Regions from separate parts of the Peribacillus sp. FSL K6-1552 genome, predicted to be linked through region 2. Evidence: riboswitches for the same ligand, from Rfam matches in the RefSeq annotation. Region 2 holds a riboswitch; the other holds the start of a gene.
What was found. Region 2 has a riboswitch for thiamine pyrophosphate ahead of NST21_RS21120 (ABC transporter substrate-binding protein). Riboswitches for the same ligand answer to the same signal wherever they lie in the genome.
Positions count from the first base shown of each region.

Region 1: it holds a riboswitch for thiamine pyrophosphate, as region 2 does, so the genes downstream of both, thiC (phosphomethylpyrimidine synthase ThiC) here and NST21_RS21120 (ABC transporter substrate-binding protein) in region 2, are expected to answer to the same signal.

Region 1 covers NZ_JBBOST010000001.1:805,279-817,930, reverse strand. Annotated here, with positions in the region: gene NST21_RS03925 (hypothetical protein) at 1-174, opposite strand, end outside; gene NST21_RS03920 (hypothetical protein) at 212-535, opposite strand; gene NST21_RS03915 (glycosyltransferase family 4 protein) at 556-1,740, opposite strand; gene NST21_RS03910 (FUSC family protein) at 2,238-3,266, opposite strand; gene tnpB (IS200/IS605 family element RNA-guided endonuclease TnpB) at 3,673-4,878, opposite strand; gene NST21_RS03900 (YdhK family protein) at 5,103-5,675, opposite strand; gene NST21_RS03895 (hypothetical protein) at 6,067-6,693, opposite strand; gene NST21_RS03890 (hypothetical protein) at 6,769-7,005, opposite strand; gene NST21_RS03885 (arylamine N-acetyltransferase family protein) at 7,231-7,998, opposite strand; partial or broken gene NST21_RS03880 (carboxymuconolactone decarboxylase family protein) at 8,391-8,519, shown strand; gene NST21_RS03875 (spore coat protein) at 8,638-9,267, opposite strand; gene NST21_RS03870 (hypothetical protein) at 9,660-9,830, opposite strand; gene thiC (phosphomethylpyrimidine synthase ThiC) at 9,853-11,634, opposite strand; TPP riboswitch at 11,768-11,884, opposite strand; gene NST21_RS03860 (HAD family hydrolase) at 12,035-12,652, opposite strand, start outside.
Region 2 covers NZ_JBBOST010000001.1:4,375,318-4,387,969, forward strand. Annotated here, with positions in the region: gene NST21_RS21060 (acetate kinase) at 1-374, opposite strand, end outside; gene NST21_RS21065 (class I SAM-dependent methyltransferase) at 555-1,541, opposite strand; gene tpx (thiol peroxidase) at 1,964-2,464, opposite strand; gene ytfJ (GerW family sporulation protein) at 2,647-3,120, opposite strand; gene NST21_RS21080 (DUF2953 domain-containing protein) at 3,136-3,828, opposite strand; gene NST21_RS21085 (RDD family protein) at 3,929-4,471, opposite strand; gene sppA (signal peptide peptidase SppA) at 4,484-5,485, opposite strand; gene NST21_RS21095 (NAD kinase) at 5,690-6,490, shown strand; gene NST21_RS21100 (TatD family hydrolase) at 6,532-7,302, opposite strand; gene NST21_RS21105 (ABC transporter ATP-binding protein) at 7,321-8,064, opposite strand; gene NST21_RS21110 (ABC transporter permease) at 8,048-8,830, opposite strand; gene NST21_RS21115 (thiamine-binding protein) at 8,827-9,111, opposite strand; gene NST21_RS21120 (ABC transporter substrate-binding protein) at 9,123-10,127, opposite strand; TPP riboswitch at 10,259-10,368, opposite strand; gene NST21_RS21125 (protein-glutamine gamma-glutamyltransferase) at 10,586-11,413, shown strand; gene rarD (EamA family transporter RarD) at 11,575-12,504, opposite strand; gene NST21_RS21135 (amidohydrolase) at 12,584-12,652, opposite strand, start outside.

The DNA.
Region 1 (12,652 bases), 3.6 Mb from region 2:
ATCGCGTTTGACTGGGCTAGCTAAAAGTAAATCTACCTCGATGTTAGAATCTAACGCAATAGTCGAAGCTAGGGAAGATAAAAATACTGCAGATCCATCCATTGAATTCATGTCAATAAAGCCAAATAGAAGTACCTTCATTTTTCTGTTACGCACTAATTCATGTGAACTCAAAGTTTTCACTCCAATGACTGAAATGTGATATGAATTTCTATTTTTTTATATGTTCTTTCATAGATGATTTGAGTGCAAGGTATTTCAACGTGAATTTCCCTATATATGTAACCTTGAATTTGTGCTCTAATAACTTAAGTCTACGTATCTCTTTGTTTAGCTTAATGTTTTCTTGTTGGGCTAACTTACTTTTTTCTAATTCTTCTCGCAACCTATTATTTTCTTTTGTAACGTTCTCAATAATGTTTTGTTTTTCAGTGCTATTGTTCTCTATGAGCTCTAATGTCATGGACATCATGTCTTTCATTTGTAATTCTAGTTCCTCATACATAGTTTTCCAATATTCGTTTCGTTCGTCCATATTGAAAAAACTCCCCTCCATTAACCTTGGATAATCTCTAATTCTCTTTTAATAACAACATCTACGGCGCATTTATCTCGAATAGACTGCGATGCTTGTTTTGACACTCTTAAGAATACGTCCGAATTGTAATATAAGCGTTCTATTGCATCCGCAATTTCGATAGGAGACTCAGGTTTTGTAAGAAGGCCAGAAACATCGTGTTTAACGAACTCGGGGATTGCCGTGATATCTGTTGAAATCGGCACTAGCCCACTAGACATAGCCTCACACATTGAAACCCCTTGAGAGTCCAAACGGGTTGGACAAAGAAAAATTCCATACTCCTTATGCAATGCAGCGATTTGCTCTTGAGATATAAAACCTTTATGAATAGTTACATTCTCAAAATTACGGATTGGCTCAACTGTTTGATCGAACAACTTTCCATCACCATAAAAAGCAAATTCTAATTTATTGAAATATGGTCTCTTTGAAAGCTCTAGCACTGCTTTCACCGATAAATCATTGGCATATTTTCGAGAAGCGTACGGCCTTATTGAAAGGACTTTTGTCCGCATATCTACTGGCTTTTCTATAAAAGTAAACAGATTGTCATCTATTACATTGGGAATGATTACTGAATTTTTCGATTCTGCTCTCGCGTCACATTCCGCTATATGTTCTTTAAACCATTTGGAAATATGAACAAAAGTTGTATCCAATTCATTCGTTTGATAAAACCAATTCATAAAAGAAAGCTGTGCTACATAATAGTCGTCCGCCATTTCAAGAATCTTCCGTAAGCTTTCAGGGCTTTCAAGAAAATTAAACCATCTTCTATGCCAAGCCTCCGTTTCAAAACCATGTATCCACGTAATAATTGGTAAATCTGTGTTTGTTTCTTTTATCGCTTGTACCATTTTTGAATTAACAAAATGAATGAGCGCTTTTTTATGTACTTTATGATTTAAGAACATGCGTAGATGCTGTTCAGTTCCTCGATAAACAGGCACATCTTCATACGAATACTTTTCTGCTTTTTTATAGGCAGGATGTAAAACAAAGACATCGACCTTCAAACCCTCTGCCAAATAAGCCTTGACTCTTCGGTGGATAAACCCATTACGATATAATTGCTTTTCGTGTGGATAAGCATTCGTAATGATTACATATCTATCTTTATCGTTAAATGTAAGTTCATTTAGATTTATAGATTGCTCCATTTTTGTTCACTCCTACTTTTCAGCCATCTTCAATCAGCCTGCTACTCATCTGTAAATGAAAGATTTATAGAAGACCCTTATCCCAAGTCAATTCTACTTTTAAAACTGTGAATCGATTATAACAAACATGTATTACTGAATATTGACATCAATACGAGAAGTATGTAAATAAAAGTAAAGTTTTCATGAATTTTTATATGTTTTAGTAAAGAGAATAGGGATTCTAGAACATATTTTTAAAATTATTACAGAGATAGGATGATTACCAGTATTTACATGAAGAGTTGATGACAATGTTAACTAGCAAAAATAAAGAGAGAACGATTCATTTACCAGAATCGTCCTCTTACATTGAAACTATTGTATTTTTTGTGCACTGGAAAATTAAGGCGAAATATCAAAACTGTTAAGTGAAATAGTCAAACGATGATGAAGATCCTTTAATACTATGGTACAGTGAGCATCCTTTTCTCCTGATTATAATCAGATGACTCCCATTACCTTTTTGCCGTTTGGTACTGATCGATTAATCGACTTAATCGTCGCAATTGAAGGCTATATTCTACGATGGAAGAAGCAATAATCATTGTGCGTAATTTCTGTTCTTTATTTTGACTGTATATTTCGAGAGCACGCTCGAAAAATAATTGGCTTTTTTCCGCCATATCATTTTCAATATGATAATCTTCCCCTTTTATTTTCCCTTCGTATTTTAGCAACAAGTATTCATGACCTTTGATTAACTCTTCAAGATGATGGTCGAAGAGATGGTTTTCCTCATCATTCGTCTTACTCTGGAAATAATGTTCATCAATGTTTTCTACTACTTGTTCTGCCTGCTTGAGGGTCTTCAGCATTTGTTTAAATACTACGATTTCCCTAACATCCAGCTGGTTTAGTTTTACAAGATTCCCCCTTTCTTCATCAAAAATCTTATATTGTTCTTCTAGTTTTGGAATGTCTTTAATTAATTTTGCATAGTGTTCTTGAAAAGATTTTGCCTTCATCTCCTTGGAAAATGCCGTACGTAATAATAAAGAAAGATTGTTAAAAATCAATTGAACTTTATCAAGGTAATTTCGTTTATATTTTGGTGGGAAGATGGCAATATTTACGATCATTGCACACACAATGCCAACTAAAATGATTAAACAACGATTTAATATAAAGTGCAGACTTTCATTACCTGGAGCACTCATGATGGCTAATACCGTAACGAGTGTAAGCGGTATTGTGCTTTCCATTTTCAATTTCAAACATAGCGAAATTACCAATATCATGACAAGTCCAATCATAATTGGACTATCCCCCAAGAAATGAATCGAAAAAAGCGCAGTCAGTGCACCAATTACATTGGTAATGATTTGGTCAAACAAATGCCTCCATGTACGATAAATAGAAGGCTGTATCGTGAAAACAGCTGCCACCCCTGCAAACACTGCAGGCTGCAAATTTAAGATCGAGCAAATTAACAATGCCAATGTAACAGCAATTCCTGTTTTAAGGACACGCGGGCCTAGAGTCATGGATTTGTATCTCCCATTCTGTAATCTTTCTTAATAATCAACACAACAAATAAATAGGATCTCACAAAATTCACCACCAACAATTTCCTGTTTATGTATTACTAACTTTATAGCAACTGTAAGGGAAAAACCTGTCATTGTAAGATTAACTATGTAATATGGATTACAGTATCACAAAAACAAATGAACTTTAACTTTTATTTCTTAGATCTTCACAATAAAAATTCTGAAAGGAAAAATATAATAAAAAATGGCTCAAAAGCATAACAAGCACTTTGTCGACTAATAAGTGTGAGTGAAATCATAAACAGTCTAGAAAAGTTTGAACTACCCACCACTTATCGACCTTACGGTCTGATTGAAGTGGGGGATTCCTAAGAACATTAGCCTATCGGCCAATTTTTAATTAGGCTACTCCCGTAGTTCCTACGGTTAGAAGCCTTATGGCTTCATTCATTAGATTGAGTCCTGCGTTAATATCTCGATCGTGGTGAGTAGAACAAAAAGGACAATCCCATTCACGAAGATTCAGATGTTTAACGTCTTTATTTTGGTAACCGCAGCTAGAACACAATTGGCTAGAAGCAAACGTTTTAGATACGGTCACGATTTGTTTACCATACCATTTTGCTTTGTATTCCAACATTTTTTTGAATTGGTACCAAGATACTTCACTAATAGCTTTAGCTAGTTTGTGATTTTTCATCATATTCGACACTTGCAAGTCTTCCATTCCAATAACATCGTGGTTTTTGATGATTTCGGTAGAAACTTTATGTAAGTAATCCATTCGGGCATTTGAAATTTTTTCGTGTAGGATAGCCACTTTTCGTTTTTGTTTTTGATAGTTTTTGGCTTCAGCCAATGGTTTATTTTGATTCAAGGCTATTTCTTGTCGCCTTGAAAGAATCCGTTGTGCTTTGGCCAATTTCTTTTCGACCGTCCGGAAGAATTTTGGGTTTTGATAGACCGTACCATCTGAAAGAATAGCAAAGTTCTTCAAACCAACATCTACACCGCACGAACGATTCGTTTTAGGAAGTACTTGTACATTGGTTTCGGCTAAAACGGAAATGAAATATTTACCCGAAGGGTTCCGCCTGATTGTGGCATTGATGATTCGCCCTTCGACTTCGCGGCTTTTAGCAAAACGAACTAGACCGAGTTTTGGCAATTTGATTTTGTTTCCAACAATTCCAATATTCCCATTCGTATGTTTAGTCGTATAGGACTGGATAGGATTCTTTTTCGATTTGAAGCGTGGTGACTTGTTTTGCTTTTTATAATATCGACTATAGGAATCTGCTAAATTTTCCACCGATTTCTGTAAGGCAATACTGTCTACTTCTTTCAGGAAAGAATACTCTTTCTTTAAAGCTGGAAGTTCTTTGATTGTTGCGTATTTATTCAGAAAAGAACCTTTCCATTCATTAGAGGGTAATTGGCCGTTCTGCTTCATTTCTTCACAGATATACCAGTAGGCATCTTTCTCCTTTTGTTTGCCTAAAAAGAAGTTATAGACAAAACGGGAGCAGCCGATCGTTTTATTGATTAGAACTAGTTGTTCTTTAGTTGGATAGATTCGAAATTTATAAGCTTTGTTTACGACCATTGGTTTCACCCCCTTATAGTTATAATTAATAACCGAACGTATGTTTGTCAAAAGATTACTTTGGCTTATGCCAAACCGCCATTCATCTCCCCCTTATCGTTGGGCTCTCGCCCTTCACACGCTTGAGGAGGGAGTCTTCCGGCGGGAAATGATAAAAAAGGTTAACCAGTAAGAACTGGCTAACCTTTGATTTGAACGTAAAATTTTTTTCATTTGTTTCAACATTATTCAGCTGATGTTAATTCACTTTCTGTTACCCATTTATGGTTTTTAACTTCTTCTCCACCATTAGTCGGAGTGAAATCAACCATATACACAGTCGTTTCTTCGGCAAAATCAATTTCAGCGGTTGCACCATCCATCCCCTCCATATGGGATGCATCTACTGTAACCTCTGCTCCAGGTTCTAACGTTTTCTCGCCAGCATCTTTAAGCTCTTCGTGAATAACCCATTTATGATTTTCCACTTTGTCTCCACCATTTGAAGGAGTATACGAAATAGCATAAGCGGTAGTATCATAGGCACCAACAATTGTTGCTTTCGCACCCTTCATACTTTCCATGTGATCTGATTCTATAATCGCTTGACTTCCGACTTCATAGGTTGGACTTTCAGCTACTTTTAAACCTTTAGGAAAATCACCTGAACTAGAATGGTTCATGTCCATATTACTATGATCCTTGTCTTCCTTATTTTCTTTGCTTTCATCATTAGTGTTGGAGCATGCACCCAGTACTAAGAAAAGGGCTGCACATAATGATAAAATGATGGGCATTTTTATTCTTTTTTTCAGCATGTAATAAATCCTCCTTTAACATTTGAATACATCGTACCAATTAAATATGCAGAAATTGTGGAGTACGCTCAGGACAAAAAAATAGAGCCTTTCATACTGTTTTTTTCATTTAGTGGGTTTATTCCGGTTTATCTCCTGACCTATAAACAAATAAAAAGACGACTTTTCCAACTCTAGGTGGAAAAATCGTCTTTTATTGTTATCCTAACCTGCTACAATTGAAGACTTAATTGGATAAATTCTTCTACTCATTACATAAAGAACTTACCTTTACTCAGAATGCCTCTTCTGTTATATCTTCCCCTAAATGCTTTTTACTCAATCTTCAGGCAACGTGATTGTCTTGTCATGAAGTAAGGGTAAATCCCCCCCTTTTTTTACAATAAAGAAACTACTCGGAGGCTTTTGATTGTTCAATTTTCTTTATTATATGTGTAAGGTTCATAGAAGAATGTTCTTCAAAATCTCTACCAATAGACCTAAATAATCCTCTTGCTATACACCTTAAAATACTTTCGGCATGCTCGTCCACCATAAAAGACTTTTCAGGAAGACTTGATTCCACGTGAGCACCACCACTCTTTTGAGCAGACTCCTTAATAAAATCTAAGATTGTAATTTCCTGGAGAATGCCCCCTAAACTACTTTTATAGATTACTTGATTTCGCCAAATATTTAAATCAATCCTCGGCTTAGTGTAATCGAAAAGTTCTTCGGGTATTTCTGTATTGCCTTCTTTGCTTATTTCAATGAAATCTTTAACGGGATACAATTTCGGGTTAGGATTGATTTTCTTTATTAAGGAGTTATCAATGGTGACTTTTTCCCTCTTTATTCGTGTATATTTGTTCTCACATAGAATTAGCCTTAACTGCCCGGCAATAACATTATTAAATTCTTTTAAGTCGAAGAGTTCAACAAGCATTACGCTATATTCCAGAATTGTAATAGCCTCATCGAATTTCCGTTTAGTACCAGCGTTTGATCTAGTAAAAACTAATCGATTTTTCTTCTCCATTTTGAATCTCTCCCTTTTCACCTATTCAATTAAAACTATAACAAATGATAAAAAAAAACACCCGTATTGGGTGCTTTATTTATTAGGCCTAAACTTAATTTGCTCTAATTTACGTTTATCTTGGTCTCCTGCAAATTCGATACTAATTACATTAGCTAAGTTGATATGCTTCCCACCTGCTTGTAACCATGTCGCATTTTGAATTAATTGCAGATTCAGAATACTATTGGCTTCATCAGTATAGGGTTCATTCGTCTCTAACTCCTCTGTTTCCCCATTCACATAATAAAATTTGTATTTTGCATTACTCATTTTCATCAGCCTCTTCTCTTGTACTTAGTTCGACAAGGAAGGGTGATTGTCCTGCATTTAATGAGGATAACAAAATCAGATTGTCTCCTTCCTTCAAGGTCGTACACTAATGGTTTCCGCATTCAAGCACCCTAACAAATTCAATGTCTAAGTTAAGTAACATAAAAAGAGGCTGTCAAAGGTTTCTCGACAGCCTGAGGGAGGGCAACTTTCTTTCGTTATCTCTTATCTATCAAAATACTGTTTCATTATCTCTTTGAATCGTGTGCTATCTATTTCTTCTTTTGTCACTTTCCCGTCGTCCCACTGCGTAAAGGATGTATCGGTTAAAGTGATGTTCCCGCTATTTGTAAGTCGAGTGATTAAAGGATATTTGTTAAAAGGTGATTTTGGGTTTTCCCTGATGATAGTTTGAATCTCATTCAGTTCCACAACATTTTCTACGGTCTTTGAAGAATCGAAAGCATATCCAATTTTCCAATCGGGATCTTTATGTTTCAGCTTTAATTCAAAAATATAATCTCCATGTTCGTTACATTCCTTTTTAATTCGAAATTCACCATTTTGAGAAATAACGGTTTCTCCGTTAAACGGTACTGGTTTTAAAGGCAAATTCCCTCCAAATCCCGTATCGACTAAATAAGTTTGACCTTCATGATTTAATAGAATGGCGACATGGGTTCTACCTATGGTCATCCACCCTTGAGTGTAAATTACGCCGCGAACTAAGAAAACGTCAAAGTCATTTTCCACTAGGAAAAAATAAAGCGCCGTATTCAATTCATAACAAAGTCCCCCCTCGTTTCTCACGAGAACTTTGTTCATGATATTTTCTTTGTTGATGTCACTAAGATGAGATGCCATGATGGATAAGTTTTCAAAGGGAATTGTTTTCGCTGTCTTTTCAAGAATTTCATCTAATTTTTCAAAAGTCACTTTTTCATGTTCCAGCAGCCCTATTCTTTTTCGGAATAATGCGTTCAGTTCATTCATTACGATTTCCCCCCTTAAGTTAGACTCTGCAAAAAGGTATCTTAACTCTTTACATATTTCATTATACTTTGTCCATATTTTAGTCTTCAACTATTCTGGAGTGCCTTGCGGTCTATGGATGCTCTATACAAATGAGCTGTATGTGGCGATGCAACAGAATATCCTTATGTATATGTATTAGTACATCTACACGTGATCTAACGGGCTATTCATTCTCAATAACTCCATCGTTTTTGATTAATCATTTCTTGTTTAGTTCATACTAATTTTTGATGAAAGATTATTAGGGATGGCGCTGAATGGAATTTGGAATTTCAAGCTAATAATACTACAGAAACTCTCTTCACGATTGTAAAGCTGAATCGGTGTTTTTACGGATATGCCTTGATTAAGGATGTTCAGAACAAGAAATCCTGGAAGAAATCGGAGTGACGGCAGCATTTGGAGGAGGAGCAACTATAAACCAGGCTGTAACTCTTGTCCAAAATTGTGTTCAGGAAATAAATCAGATGAAACAATAATAAGGAAACAACACTGGTTAAAATTATTGAAGGGATAGGACTTACGGTGCTTAGTCCTATCCCTTAATAAATTGCTATAGTTATCTAACTGGTCGGAATAAATTTGTTAGTTTTTTAATTAATGGCTTACGTTGTTGTTTCCTTGTGCAGGTGAATATGAATTCAACATTTGTTGCATATCCTGCTGTGCAAGCTGTGGAACTTGGTAGTAATGATGTTTGTTCTGATATATCGAAATCTCATATGCCATTTCAATGCAGTTCGGAATAGAATCTGCAAATACGCGACGCACAACTGGGTTTGTAATTTCAAGTGCAGACATTGCTTTTAAAGAAGCAGCAGACTTCACTGCCCCAAGCATCAAGCCTGAAATGCATTCATCCGTAATTTCCGATATGGATTGCAAAGGTTTCTTTGGCTGAGTTGGTGTCAATCCATATATAAAATCGTTCCCTTGATTCATTTTGTAGCTCTGTGTTCGTTTGGATGGGTCTTGGCCAGATTGAAAGCACTCTAATGAAAGGTTATATTCATCTTGGATGAACTGATATTGACGATCCAGAATGTCCAGTAATTCTTGATCCTGTACATGCTGACGCAAAAGCATATAAGTGTTTAAAGTACCAATCGTTCCCGACAACACTTCATGTACATCAAATACTTCATGACCACCGTGATTCATTTGTGGGGGAATAGCACCCGTTTGCATGTTCTGGTGTACTTGACCTTGTTGATTTTGGTTTTGCATTTTATTTCCCTCCTCGTTTTATCAATGATGCGAACAAGTTTAGTATGTTAAAACCCAACAGGATTATTCAATATAAACTCTTCCATGAAAACTAATAAGCCACGCTCTTCATAATAATTGTATTGTTTTTTTTGACTAACATTATTACTAAGAAATGAAGGACATACTAGGATAAAGGAAAGTACCTGAGGTAACTTATACTTGTAAAAGGAAGAGGGAATATCTTGGGTATCTTTGGGAATTCAAAATCTAATTCGGTGCATACGAAAAATAAGGAAAAAGGATTGTTAGTCCCTCTTCCCCTTCATACTTAATAATCTTAAGGAACATTAAAGTAGCTCTTTAAATTTGCTGATTTTCTTCTTACTAGAATACCCAGGATCCAAAAATCTCTACCATTGCAGACTCTCAATTAAGTGGCACTTTGTGCATTCTTGTATATAATCATTTTTCACAAATTCATGATTACAATTTTCCCGAAAAATACTCAGCTCTTTTTTTAGCTGATCCAGCTGATTTTCCAACTGTTTCATTTCAACTTTAATCTGGATTACTCGATTCATCGAATTCTCCTTTTCGTCCACATTATTGATAGATTTTTCCGTCTGTGTTTCTAAATTCATTCGCTTTTTCTTTCAGGCCTTCATCGATTACAGACTCAAAACCAAGCCCTTTTTCTTTAGCTAAATCACGAATATCTTGTGAGATTCTCATGCTGCAGAATTTAGGACCGCACATTGAACAAAAGTGAGCTGTTTTGGCACCCTCAGCAGGTAGAGTTTCATCATGATATTCAACGGCTCTTTCTGGATCGAGCGATAGATTAAACTGATCTCTCCAACGAAATTCGAACCTTGCTTTTGAAAGGGCATCATCTCGTTTTTGAGCATTAGGATGGCCTTTTGCTAGGTCAGCAGCATGGGCTGCAATTTTATACGTAATAACCCCTATTCGAACATCCTCTTTATTTGGAAGTCCAAGGTGCTCTTTCGGTGTCACATAACAAAGCATCGCAGTTCCAAACCAGCCAATCATGGCAGCCCCAATCGCAGAAGTAATATGATCGTAGCCAGGAGCTATATCAGTTGTCAGGGGTCCCAGTGTATAGAATGGGGCTTCTTGACAGACTTCCAATTGCTTATCCATATTTTCTTTAATCAAATGCATTGGAACGTGACCGGGTCCCTCAACCATAACTTGTACATCATGTTTCCAAGCAATCTTTGTTAGTTCACCCAATGTTTCCAATTCCGCAAATTGCGCTTCATCGTTTGCATCTGCAATAGATCCCGGACGAAGCCCATCTCCTAATGAGAAAGATACATCATATGCTTTCATGATTTCACAGATTTCTTCAAAATGGGTATAGAGGAAGCTTTCTTCATGATGAGCCAGACACCATTGAGCCATAATAGATCCCCCCCGGGAAACAATTCCCGTCATCCGCTTTGCTGTTAATGGGATATATCGCAGAAGCACACCAGCATGTATGGTAAAGTAATCAACACCTTGCTCAGCCTGCTCAATTAAAGTATCCCGAAAAACCTCCCATGTTAAATTTTCAGCGACTCCATCTACTTTTTCAAGCGCTTGATAAATCGGTACTGTTCCAACAGGTACAGGCGAATTTCTAATAATCCATTCACGGGTTGTGTGTATATTTTTTCCGGTAGAGAGATCCATGATGTTATCGGCTCCCCAGCGAGTGGCCCAAGTCATTTTTTCTACTTCATTTTCGATGGATGAACTAACCGCTGAATTCCCAATATTCGCATTTATTTTCACATGAAAATTACGTCCGATAATCATCGGCTCACTTTCAGGATGGTTAATATTAGCCGGTATAATGGCCCGCCCGCTAGCTACTTCATCTCGTACAAACTCAGCGGAAACACTTTCTCTAATCGAAATAAACTCCATTTCTGGGGTAATGATACCTTTACGAGCATAATGGAGTTGGGTTATGTTTCTCCCCTTCTTTGCACGCAAAGGATTTCGTATCAATCCCGGAAAAACTTCTGCTTTGGAATGAGACTCAACTTTTTTATAACCATTATCTTCGGGTTTTATTTCACGCCCCACATACTCTTCAACGTCTTCCCGTTCAAGAACCCAGTTGCGTCTAATAGGGTCAAGACCTTTACGAATATCAATAGAATACTCAGAATCCGTATAGAAACCGCTAGTATCATAAACGCGTAGAGGTAAATTTTCCTCTTCACCAAATGCTCCTGTTGTGGGACTTAGTTTAATTTCACGCATAGGAACTTTTATATCAGGTCTAGACCCCTCTACATAAACTTTTTTACTTCCTGCAAAATTGGACATAATTGAAACGTTCATGTCATTTACTGAATTACTCATGATTTCATTTCTCCTTTTTAAGTTAGATTAAAAAGGACAAAATCCAATCCATTTTCGCACGAAAAAGCCAGGTCTCATATTTAAGACCCGGCTAAAGTTAGTATGACTACAGAAATGACCAAATTAAATGTCATTGAATAGTAGATTCTAACTTCCCCACGCTGGTATGAACCAGATCAGGTCCTGAGGGTTAAGAAGCTTTAACACGCTTCTCTCTCAGCCCAACTTTTATTGGACACCCCTAGTCTGAATAATATTAATTATTACAAGGTAACTATATACCATCCATTTTGGTTTGTAAATAAATTCAAAGACCTATTATTTTAATGCCATGTTTTGAATTAAATAAAATCCCCTCCAAGTTAAGTCTTTTGGAACTTACTACTTGAAGGGGATATATCCGTTATTTATTTAGACTCTCAAGGATAGGAAAAAGCTCCTCTAAATGCATGATTTCATAATTAGGGATAACTTCATTCCGTTCCTTATCATGACGGTTTATCCAAACCGATTTAATGCCTGCACGTGATGCACCAAGGATATCCGTCATTAAATTGTCGCCGACCATTAATACTTCATCCTTATCAAGCTCCATGATTTCTAATGCATGCTCGAAAATAGAAGCATCCGGTTTCCCACGTCCAAACGCGCCGGAAATAACGATTTGATCGAAATAAGGAACTAACTCAGGCGTGATCTCAAGCTTCGTATTTTGAAGCTCAGGCGAACCATTCGTCAGCAATAACAATTTGTACTTCCCTTTTAACTCATCTAACACCTGGAATGTTTCTTCATAAATAAATGGTTTTTTCCGTCTCTCAGCAGGGAAACGTTCTGCTAGCTCAAGACCAAATGCCGGGTCATCTATCCCTAATGCATTCAAGCCTCTTGTCCATGCCTCTTTCCGATAAGCTGGTACAATCTCGGCCATCTTACGGAATTCATCATGATCATCTCGAAAATTACCCCAAAGTCCTTCAAACGGGTTGATACCGATCATTTGCGTAAATTCATATGTATC
Region 2 (12,652 bases):
TTAGCAGGATTATGAAGGGGAGCTAAATCTGAAAGCTTCTCAATCTCCTCTATTACATCCTCTGTAATCAAGACTGAGTCACTAAACACCTCACCACCATGCACAACACGATGCCCTACACCATCTATCTCTTCAAATGAGCCTATGATGCGATGGTGAATCAGTTTTTCTAATAAAAGCCCGACAGCTACTTCATGATTGGGTATGTGCAGCGTTTCAGAAACCTTTTTGCCTTCAACGCTTAAAGTAAACGTGGAATTTTTCAAGCCGATCCTTTCTACAAGACCTTTTGTAATTACTTGTTCACTCGGCATCTCAAAAAGCTGAAACTTCAAAGAAGAGCTGCCTGCATTAATAGCCATAATTTTAGACATCCATCCTGCTCCTTTACTCTAAGCTAGTCTACAATTCCTATGATCATCACTACGAAACGTGCAGTATATTGTATAATCTTATCATGGTAAGCGGATACAACCAATAAAAATTTAAAAATTTAAAATAATCACTTTTCCCTAAAAATAAAAGCCAATGCCTGTGGCACCAGCTTTTATTATCTATTTTTCCTCTTTAAACCAATCATCCATCTGTTGCATAACAGACCTTGTCGCTTCGAAATCCGATAACTTCGGAAGTTGTACGAGAAGGGCCTTCTTCGGTGCTTCGATATCCTCTTTTTTCTTTTGAAGAATAAGAATGCTTTTCGCAGCCTCTTCATTTTTAAACATGGAAAGCGGTAGCTGAACCATCCCTTGGATATGTGTATGTTTTTTCAAGAAATCATTGAGCTTAGGGGCTTCTTCCGAGACAAATAAGTTATTCGGAACAATGAAGAATAAATATCCGCCATCCTTCACATGCTTAACACTTTGCTCGATAAATAAATGATGCGCATAAGAATGTCCGTTTTCAGCCTTCAACTCATATTCAGTTGCACGAACATCATTCGGATAATAACCAATCGGCAAGTCACTGACCACAACATCTGAAGGATCAATGAAGAGCGGCTCTAAGCTGTCCTGATTGAAAAATTGCAGCGGGTGTTCTTGTAGATTGGCACCTGCATAAGCAAGCCTAATCAAGGTTTCATCAATCTCAACACCATATGACGCGATGGCTTTGTCCGTTAGTTGGTTCAAAATCGCAAATAGTAAGTTACCCGTTCCGACGGCAGGATCGAGCATTACTAACTCTTTTTGATTCTTCGTAAATTTACCAACTAAATAGCTGACAAACATACCTACTGCATCCGGCGTCATATGGTGATTCGGCTGTACGCTCTGCTGCATACCTTTTAATATAGCTAGCTGGTACGCTTTACGAATGGCTTCCTTTTCATATTTCTCCGGTGAAAAATCCGCATATTGCTTTGCTAACCTTTTCTTCGATACTTCACTAATTTCCTCTTGTAATACTTTCCCTTGGAAGAAATTCTCTCCGGTTTCTCCTAAGGCATCCAGATATGTACATGATAGTTCACTTTGCAATATTTGGGCTGTTTCATCAAATTCATAAAATAATTGTTCAACTGGGGTAGACTTCACTTATTTATTCCTCCTGTTTGCTTCTGTCCCTATTTTATAGGTAAGAAGAAAGAGATACAAGTCGTACGTCCTGCTTATCATTCTTCGCTTGTTTAACGTACTGTTTTCCTATTTGAAAGTCCGCATATAAGGAATCTCGCGCGAGCCATTCTTTTTTTCACCATGAGTAAATATAAGGTAAATATGTTAATTTAATAGTGTTGATGACTTGGGGGTTGTATTTTTTTGATGATTCTAAAAAAGATTCTAAAGTGGGGATTTTATGTTTTTATTTGCCTATATGGAATACTTACTGTTCTATGGATTATCTTTGTGATTTCACTTGGATGGTTAGAATTTAAAAACCTCTGAACAATTTCCTCCTTTTAAACTTTAAAACAAAAAACCGGGCACAATGAGCCCGGTTTCTAAGAATTCGTATCTTATTTTGCTGCTTTAGCTGCTTCGATTGCACCTTCGTAATTTGGATGAGTTGTACCCTCACTAACATATTCAACGAATGTGATTTCATCGTTGCTGTTCACAACGAATACAGAGCGCGCCAATAGACGAAGTTCTTGCATAACGACACCGTAAGCTTCACCGAATGAAAGGTCGCGGTGATCGGAAAGTACTTGAACATTGTCCAATCCACTTGCAGCACACCAGCGCTTTTGTGCGAAAGGAAGATCATTACTGATCGTCAGTACTTTCACATTATCCAATTTTGCAGCTTCTTCATTGAACTTACGTGTTTGTGCATCACATACACCTGTATCGACAGATGGAACTACACTGATAATGCGGACAGACCCTTTAGAGTCGCTTAATGTAACGGGTGATAAATCATTAGCCAATACGGTAAAATCAGGAGCTTTGTCCCCCACTTTTAGTTCTGGTCCTACTAAAGTGACCGGGTTGTTTTTAAATGTAACTGAAGCCATTAAAAATTCCTCCTTTTTCTGCTTTATGTACAAGCCTAATAATATTTGTTTTACCGGAATTTTGCAATTAATTGAATTGAGAAAAGTGAAAACCCCTATGCGTTAAACTTAAACGTTCCAAGCCTTTCAATAATTTTGTAAAATATACGCAAAAAGAAAACTCGGCGGATGCCGAGTCGCAGTTAGAAATCTAAATTCTGTTTAGGCTCTTGATTTTTCGTTGTAGATTGTTGACTGCTGCCTTGCTTTTGATTACTGTCTTTTTTAGAAAGCATGGACTGAATCTTATCGACTACCTGTGGCGCTAAATCCATCATTTTTTCAAGAAGATGCGTCCCTTCATCCAGATGAATCATTTTCACGCCATGTGAGCCGACAATCAGAAAGGCAATTGGTGTAATGGATACTCCACCACCGCTACCGCCCCCAAAAGGCTGCTTGGAAGCGCCCTGCTGACCTTGCTGGCCTTGATGATTTCCGTCAATCAAAAATTCGCTGCCACCAGCTGCAAACCCAAACCCAACTTTGGATACGGTTAATATGACACTACCATCTGGAGTTTCCACCGGATCTCCGATAATCGTATTCACATCAACCATTTCTTTCAGATTTTCCATTGCCTCTTTCATCAACCCTTGGATCGGATGATCTGACATCTAAATTCCTCCACTCTAAAACGATTGTTTGTTGGAATCACCTGACAGCTTCGCTAATTTCTTAGACTTAAACTTCACTCTTCCGCCTTTCCAGTATCGAAGCAGTTTTATTCCAGTCACCATAGCTTGCCCGATTCTAAATTGTAATATGCAGGAAATTGACGTATTGGCCTGCCTCCTCTGAAAGTCAGGTGTAATTGAATAAGAGGGCATGATTTTAAAATTTAAATAGGTTGTTAATATGCCAATGATGGAACCTTTAAGCGCCCAGCAGCCCCCTGTTAAGACCCCGGTGTGTGCGGCATTTTTAGTACCGACCATACTATGCCAGGCAAATTCTATAACTTGAACTTTGCCTAAGAAATGACGAATGACCCGATGGAAATTGACTATATGTTGAAGCAGTGTCTTCATGTCAGCCAATCCATCCCGAAAATCTTCCGGTGTAATTTTATCTAATCCTTCTTTTTTAGTTTCTTCCTTCATTCCTTTTTCTTTCTTTACTACTATCGCTACCGAGTCATCGTCCTTCTTGATGACAGGTACCTTGAAGGTATAATGAAAAAGTCCATACCATGCTGATGCTTTTATATGAATTATGTCATTTTTATGAACACGTTTGTAGACAAAGTGCACTCTTATTTTCGTAAAAACAAGAAGAAGCAGCACCACAATGATGATAGTCAAAATTAGCAAAAGCCACTTCATACATCCACGCCCTTTCAGCCTATCATTATCGGCTTGGGCAAAAAAAAATAAACCTGCAGAAGCGAAAATTACGCTCTTACAGGTTCATAATTAAAACAAATTATCTTCTAACTAAAACAACACTTGTGTCTGCAAAGACATCATGCAAAGCCTGTTTCTTTGGTAAAAGACCCGCCAACACATAGCCAACCCACGTGACTTTTGAAATATAGCGGCCAATCAGCTCCCTGAACAATACTGTACCCCAAGAAATAGACTCTGTCTCTTCTTTCAATGCCACAACTTTCAGTCCAAAAATCATCTTACCCAACGTCTGGTTTAAGTATTTGGTCATCAATACGAAGTAAATAAAGAATACAATTCCCGTTAAGAAAGCCTCTGCCGAAAACCAAAGATTGTCTGTACCATTATAAAACTTAAAAATAGGATGAATCAAAATCCGGTTTAAGCTCCCGATAATCAACAAATCCGCTAAATATGCCCAAAATCTCAACCAAAAACCAGCAAAGTAAACTACCTTCACTTCGCCATCATCCACGATTGCCTGTGCCGGTAAAAGCTCTTGCTGAACGATTTCTTCTTCTTGCTTTGTATTTAGATTGGATGAATCGATTTGTTCATTGTTTTCATTTCGTTCCGTCATCCTTCAGCCCCCCTATTCCGCATACAAATACATTAAGCGTGGAGAATTTGAAGAGGAAAGGATTTTTGTCAAAACAGCCGTTTCCACATCATTGCCCAACATTTTTTGCGCTCCCATACTGAATAATGAACCGAAACCTGCCTCATCTGTATAACGGATTACTTGCGCGTCTTTTTTACCGATATCCGTTTTCATCGCGGCAATTACATCATCCAAATGGCCGAAATCATCAATTAAATGGTTTTCTTTCGCCTGACGTCCATCATAAATCCGGCCATCAGCAATTTTACGTACTTCCTTCTCTGTCATACCGCGCCCGTCGGCAATGATTTTAACAAATTGATCATAAGAATTATCAATCATATTTTGGAGGATTTCGCGTTCTTCATCAGTCATTTCCCGAGACGGACTCATAATATCTTTGTGTGGACCGCTTTTGATTGTTTCAAACTCAACTCCATACTTTTTAGCTAGTTTCTCGTAATTATACCCATGCATAATGACTCCAAGTGAACCCGTCATTGTTTCTGGGCTAGCATAAATCTTATCAGCTGGAGCAGAAATATAATATCCGCCAGAAGCTGCCATTGAACCCATAGAAACATAAACTGGTTTTTTCACCTTTTTAATATCAAGGATCTTATCATAAATCTCAGCACTTTCCACAACACCGCCGCCAGGAGAATTTACACGCAAGATAATTCCTTTAATATCGTCATTTTCTTCAGCCATTTTCAACTTATCCATGAAGGCTCTGTGATTATATGTTGCTGAACTAAGTAATGAAGCTTCTCCAGTATCTTGGATTGTACCTTCTACATCAAATACCGCAATAACATTTGAGAAATCTTCGCCTTCTATAACTTCTTCGTAAAACTCGCTGTCGGAAGCAAATAATTCATCAATAATATTTTCCGTATCAGCTGTAAATACAGTCGTTGCCGTCCCTACAACAATAGAGACAAAAAATAAAACGGCTGCGATTCCAAGTGCTGCCCAACGCTTTCCATTCATCTGTGTTCCCCCTTAAATATATATATCCTTCTTACCATACGAACTGCATACAAAAATGTTTCAATCCATGATAAACTAAGACATATAAAATTGTAGCAAATAATCCTCTAATTGGAAATGAGAAGGTACACTTTGTAATATCGGCTTTCCCTTATACAGAAAAAAGAAAGCCCTTTCATCACTATGCATACTAGGGGGATCATGATGAACACTCGAAAGAATATTTATTTTTTCCACGCTTCAAATGCAGAGATGCTGAACAAGGTCGAACGTCTAACGGAGTTGGCAAAGCAATATTCGTATGAAATCGTCCAAGACTTCACAAAAGCCAACATTATCGTAAGTATTGGTGATGACGGCACCTTTTTGCAGGCAGTCCGTAAAACCGGATTCAGAGAAGATTGTTTATATGCTGGCGTTTCCACCACAGGAAATTTGAATATGTATTGTGATTTCCACCTAGAAGATACAAACAAAATGATTGATGCCATGACTAGAGAGCAAATCGAGGTGCGCAAATACCCAACTATTGATATTCAACTAGATGACCAACCTTCCTTTTATGCCCTCAACGAACTCAGTATCCGCACTTCTATCATCAAAACGTTCATCATGGATATTTTCATTGATCAAATCCATTTTGAAACCTTCCGTGGGGACGGAATCATTATAGCGACACCGACCGGAAGCACAGCCTATAATAAATCGGTCAATGGGGCCGTTGTGGACCCGCTTCTCCCATGCTTTCAGGTAAGCGAGCTCGCTTCAATCAATAACAATACCTATCGGACCTTGGGTTCTTCATTCATCCTAAGCGGCGATAAAACATTGACTGTTCACCTTGAACAAAACGGGCCAAGCTATCCAATCATTGGCTTGGACAATGAAGCCTTGAGCATTAGTTATGTCGAAAAGGTTAAGGTCCGATTAAGCGGTAAAGTCATCAAAACCGTTAAGCTGAAAGACAACTCCTTTTGGGAAAAAGTAAAACGGACTTTTTTATAAAACTTCCTAAAAAGGTACCAGATATAATATCTGGTACCTTTTTATATATGATAAAAATCTTTGGTATTTTGATAAAGGGTTTGATATACAATCTCAATTGGTAAGTTTTTAATTGAAGCAATTTGACGTGCACTGTCATGCATCATGCCCGGATGGGTCCATTCCTCTTTGAAAACCCCTTCAAACGGCCATGGGCCATCCGTTTCAAGCATCATCTGCTTAAGCGGATAAACCGAAACTAACTCCTGTATTTCTTCTTCGTAACAAACATCAGGTGTGATGGAAATGTGGTACCCGTTTTTGACCATTCTTTCTACTGTCTGGATATCCCCTTTAAACCAATGAAAATGGGCCTTTGTAATTTGATTTTTCTCTAATAGGTCGCAAACAACAGGCGCATCATCATAGACCGCATGAAGAATAACTGGTTTTTCAAACTCTTTCGCAAAAGCAAGGAACCTATCAAGTATCTCTATGTACTCTGACGTATCTATACTGGGATTTTCTTGCCTTAAGTAATATGGCAGCCCTACCTCACCTACAGCAAACATATTGTGCCTATGTTCCCGCATCCAACTCAATAAATCATTCACTTCTTCTTCACTTGGGATGGACTGCTCAGGATGAAAACCAAAGGCAGGCTTAATACGTGAATCTTTGATGGAAAGCTGATAATTTTTTATGGACGAGGTCAAATTCATGGAAACAGATAGCAAGGATTCCACTTGTGCCTTTTCCATATCAGTGAGAATCTGCTTCTGCTTACTTTCATCATACCTATCCAAATGGATATGGCTGTCGATGATTTTCATTTTATATTGCCTCCTAACTTAAGTAGTAAAAGTTGGCTTTAGTGCGGCATATAATTCTCTCTTCAAATTGAAAAATTCATCACTAAGAAGCTGTTCCTCACTTCTTGGCCTTGGAAATGGAACTACAACTTCTTTGATGACAGTTGCTGGTTTTGCTGATAACACGTATATTCTATCGGAAAGGAAAACCGCTTCATCAATGCTATGCGTAACAAAAAGCACCGACCTCCGATTTTCTTCCCAAACAGACATCAGCCATTTTTGCATTTGCAATCTTGTCAGTTCATCCAAGGCAGAAAAGGGTTCGTCCAGGCACATCAATTCCTGTGGACTTAAAATACTTCGAATAAACGCAGCTCTTTGCTTCATGCCGCCAGATAATTCGTGTGGATATGCTTTCTCGTACTCTTCTAATCCGGCTTTCATCAATAGAGCTTTTGCCATTTCTTTATCTTTAACACCCGAAAGTTCGCTTCCTAGCAAAACATTTTCTAATACCGTTCTCCAAGGTAAAAGGGATGGCTGCTGAGGCATATAGCTTATATGACCCTTTAAGCCATTTATTTTTTTACTGTCCAGTGAAATGATGCCATGATGCGGCTTCAAAATGCCCCCGATTAGGTGAAACAATGTACTTTTACCACTGCCAGATGGCCCAAGGATGGTTACAAACTCTCCATCATCCACATAGAAATTTATATTATCTAAAATATTCTGTTTACCATCAAAAGAATAGGAGACATCTTTAATTTGCAGCTTCATCCTTTTCACCCTCCTTTCTCTTCCATGAAACAAAGTATTTTTCAAGTATGGTAATGATTCCAAAAAAGAGAAGACTCAGTCCCATAATGATAAAAATGGCAACAAACACCCGATCTGTCCTAAATGAAGAAGATGCGAGCGTCATATAAACACCTATCCCCGATTTAGCCCCAAGCCACTCCGAAATAACCGCCCCCATTACACTGTAAGTGGCCGAAATTTTCAGTCCGGAGAAAATGAACGGAATCGAGTGAGGAAGTTCTAGCTTCCAAAATAGTTGCATTTTCCCTGCTCCCATCATCTTGAAATAATGCTTAAGTTCATAAGGAGTCTGGCGAAAACCGTCCAATGAAGCAACAGCGAGAGGGAAAAAACATACGAGAGAAATCACAATCAGCTTCGGCAGCATACCAAAGCCAAACCAGATGACTAGAAGCGGCGCCAAAACGATGATAGGAATATTTTGTGATAGAATGAGAAGCGGATAAACCGCATCTTTTACACCAGGAAAAAGGTGTAAGAGAGCAGCAATTACTAAGCCAATACAGCTTCCAATAAAAAAACCAGATAATGCAAGGTTAGTAGTTGATATAAGGTGTCCAAAAAGGCTATGAAACGACTCTATTCCCTCGATAAAAATGGCTGATGGAGCAGGAAGTAGCCATTTTTCAACCTTTAATAAGCCTGTTGCTAACTCCCACACTATTAGCAACAATAATAAAAGAAAGAAGGGAGCCCCCTTCTTCCAAATCTTTCTTCCGCTCATGGCCGATATTTCTCCGTTAACGTATCCATCGTGATTCCGCTAGGCTGGTACAATATTTTCACTTGGGAAATGACATTCGGCGAACCTATTTCAATCATTCTTACATTCATTTTTTCTATAACGGCCAGAAGCACAGAAAGCTCACCTTCCATTGTTGTTTCAAGCGGGTGCACCTCGTACTTGACACCTGATTCATCGATGATTTTGATCGCTTCATCGACTAAGGGGATGACATTTTCCCCTTTAGGAATAATTTGTATACTAATTAATGAGTTTGCCATTGTAGTTCCTCCTATTGTGGTAAAAATTCATTGGTAAATGCTTTCTCAGGATCGAAATCACCTTCAAGAAGATTATTTTCAGTCATCCACTCACTATAATTCTTCCAAATTTCAAGCTTTTGTTCACCCCATCTAGGAGCATCATCCTGATACTTAGATGCAAGCCACTTCTGGCTTTTCTTCACTAGCTTTTTATCTAGATCTGGTGCAGCCTTGATTAAAATGTCTGCTGCATCATCAGGATTCTTAATCGCAAACTGGTACCCTTTCGAAGTTGCCTCTACGAACGCTTTAACAGTATCTGGATCCTCTTTAATCATCTTTTCATTTGTGGTCAAAACAGGCGTATAGTAATCGAGCTTATCTGAGTAATCAGTTAAGTAAACCATATTCAGCTTTTCATTTCGCAATTCAGCCTCAATACCTGTCCATCCATAATAAATCCAAGCGAAATCAATATCTCTTTTCACTGAAGTGAAAAAATCCGAGTCGCCTGTATTTACTATTTCCACTTTATTTACATCCGCATTGTCTTTTGTCATGAGAGATTCGATGATAGCCTTTTCAACTGGAGACCCCCAGCCACCATACGTTTTCCCTTCAAAATCCTTAGGCGTTTTAATATTTTTAGCCACAGGAGAAGCGAATCCTGAGGTATTATGCTGGATGACAGCCGCTAACGAAACAATCGGCACGCCTTGCACGCGAGCCTGTGTAATGCCCTCCTGGTAGCTCACGCCAAATTCTGATTTCCCTGAAGCCACAAGCTTATCAGCTCCTGCCTCACCTGGCATGATAATTTCTACATCCAGGCCTTGTTCTTTAAAATACCCTTTTTCCTTCGCTACATACAATCCTGTATGGTTTGTATTCGGTGTCCAATCGAGAACAACCGAAACCTTTTTTAATTCTTTATTGTCTTCATTTTTACCTGCTTCTTCCTTTTCAGTAGTGCCGCCAGCACCACATCCAGCTAAAAGGAATAACAAAGTTAACAGTGGCAATAATTTATTCACTATTTTTCCTCCTACACATTATATAAGGTCCATATGCCGAAACTTTATTGGGTGCCAGTCCCCATCCAAATAATAGATTAAAAAACAAAAACGCCCGAGGATGAATTCGGACGTTAACATACAAAACAGAAAGTCAGTCATAATATGTTCCCTCCGCTGGCATCATCCAGATCAGGTTCAAAGAGTCAGCATCTTAAGGACGCAATCTCAGCCAGCAATACCGGCTCCCCTACATTTCTTGCACATATGAACTTTTCTCTCTCATTATATCAATTCATACAGAAAAGGGAATACTAATTTGCTTCTTCTAACGATTGGCCATTCTGATCATCCTCAGTAATAGGAATAAAATTTGATCAGTATTGTTCAGCAACTCATATAATAATTATTACACTGTAATAGTTCTTGAACCACTTGAATTAATCATTTAATTTTGTGACCAAGAGGTGGATATGATTATGATAAAGATTAATCAAAAATGGATAGATGTCAGTCAAATCCAACCAGGTATAATATCTGAAAAAGCATTAGAAATTCTCCAATTAATGTGGAGATATCCGAATATTTTTGTATATAAGACAATGGAAGATCTTAAATTCGATATAGAGATGAGGCTGCAAGTCAATAAAGCTGCTGTTTCGTTAGATAAGAGTAATCCTGAATTTACAATACTCGAGGATTCTGTATGCAATGAACAATATTGGCGACTTACAAAAGATGGAGCATTTGAGCTTAAGCCAAGGGTCCCCCCCCATCTGGCACTTGAGGATATTTTCATAAACGGAAGTCTTTACGCTTTCGAATGCGGGACAGCGATAGTCATTGTTTTTTTAAAAGCTGTTTTAGATACGGTTGGTCCTAAGAATTTTGACCGTCTTTTTTCAGGCCTTACTCTATATGACTGGCACTATCCGCAGAATTTGATTCTTCGATTTCATGAAGGGAAAGATTATGTACCAGGCGACTGTGTTTACTTCAAAAACCCAGATTACGACCCGAGCACTCCAGAATGGCAAGGGGAAAATGCGATATTCCTTGGAGAAAACCTCTTTTATGGCCATGGGATTGGGATTACCAATCAGCAAGGAATCATCGATGAATTAAATAGCAATAGAAAGTGGAATGCCATCATTTCAGCGTTCCTAACAAAGCATATTATAAGCATAAATAGTTCCCACTATAGTCAATTCAAGCCAAATATCCCCCGTAATAACCCCGTGTCACTTCATGACTGCCTATCCAATATAATTGTTTCTGAAATAGGCTCGAAAACCTTTCTAGCGTAGGATTAACAGTTTCTCTTATTAAAGATATAGATTTAAAATCTCTTTTAGTTTATTTTAATAGCTTGTGAAACTCGACACTCACTAACAATTTTTTTCAGGGTGACGTGTATCACTATAAAAAAAACGCTTGGGAAATGGATTTCCTCAAGCGTTTTTTCTTTTTATGCACCAAAGTTTCTTTTTTCTTTAAACCTACGTGTCCCTGCCTTCCCCCATTTTGTAATGGAAAGCGTATAAACCACCAAGGCAGACCAAATGAATAAAAAGGCTAAAAGATGTGCTTTTGTAAAACTTTCATGATAGACAAATACCCCGATTAACAAGGTTAAGGTTGGAGCAATATACTGAAAAATGCCAAGCATCGATAACGGTATCTTTTCTGCCCCTTTTGCAAAATATAATAGCGGTAGAGCCGTGGCAATCCCACCGCCAACTAACAGCAAGCTTGTGCTCCCTGAGGTTAAAAATTGTGATTCGGATTGGAACATCAAATATATCAAGTAACCTAGAGCAAGAGGGGTTACCATCATCGTTTCGAGTGTCAGTCCGATTGCTGATTCTGCCTTTATCATTTTTTTTGCCAGACCGTATAACCCAAATGTCATGGCTAAAACTAGAGAGACCCAGGGGATCGTACCGAAATGAATACCAAGTATCAATACACCGATTCCTGCGAGCAGGAACGACACAATCTGTGCCCCGCTCAATTTTTCCTTTAAGACTATTACTCCCAACAAAACACTGACTAGCGGATTGATATAATAGCCGAGGCTCGTGTCGAGAATCCGGCCCGAATTAACAGCCCAGATGAACACTCCCCAATTAGCTGTAACAAGCAGTGATGCCGTAAGCAATGCCGCGAATAATTTGGGATTTCCCATTATGTTTTTGACATAATCAAGAAATGCTCCCCATTTTTTCATAAACATCAATAAAACAAGCATGAAGACGAAAGACCATAACACCCGCTGAGCTAAAATCTCTATTGCACCAACTCCCTGAAGGAACTTCCAGTAAATTGGTACGACTCCCCACATTAAATAAGAAAGGGCGGCATATATCGCCCCTTCTTTTTGTTCATTTATTTTCATAACCTGCCTTCTTTCTAATTACATTCCTTTATCGAAATCCTATTAATATTTTGCTTACCTATTTCATGTTTTGCAACTGTTATTTTTTATCATACATTATTCGGTCGTCAATGACCGTCATGACCGCTTCAACTTTCAGAAGATCATC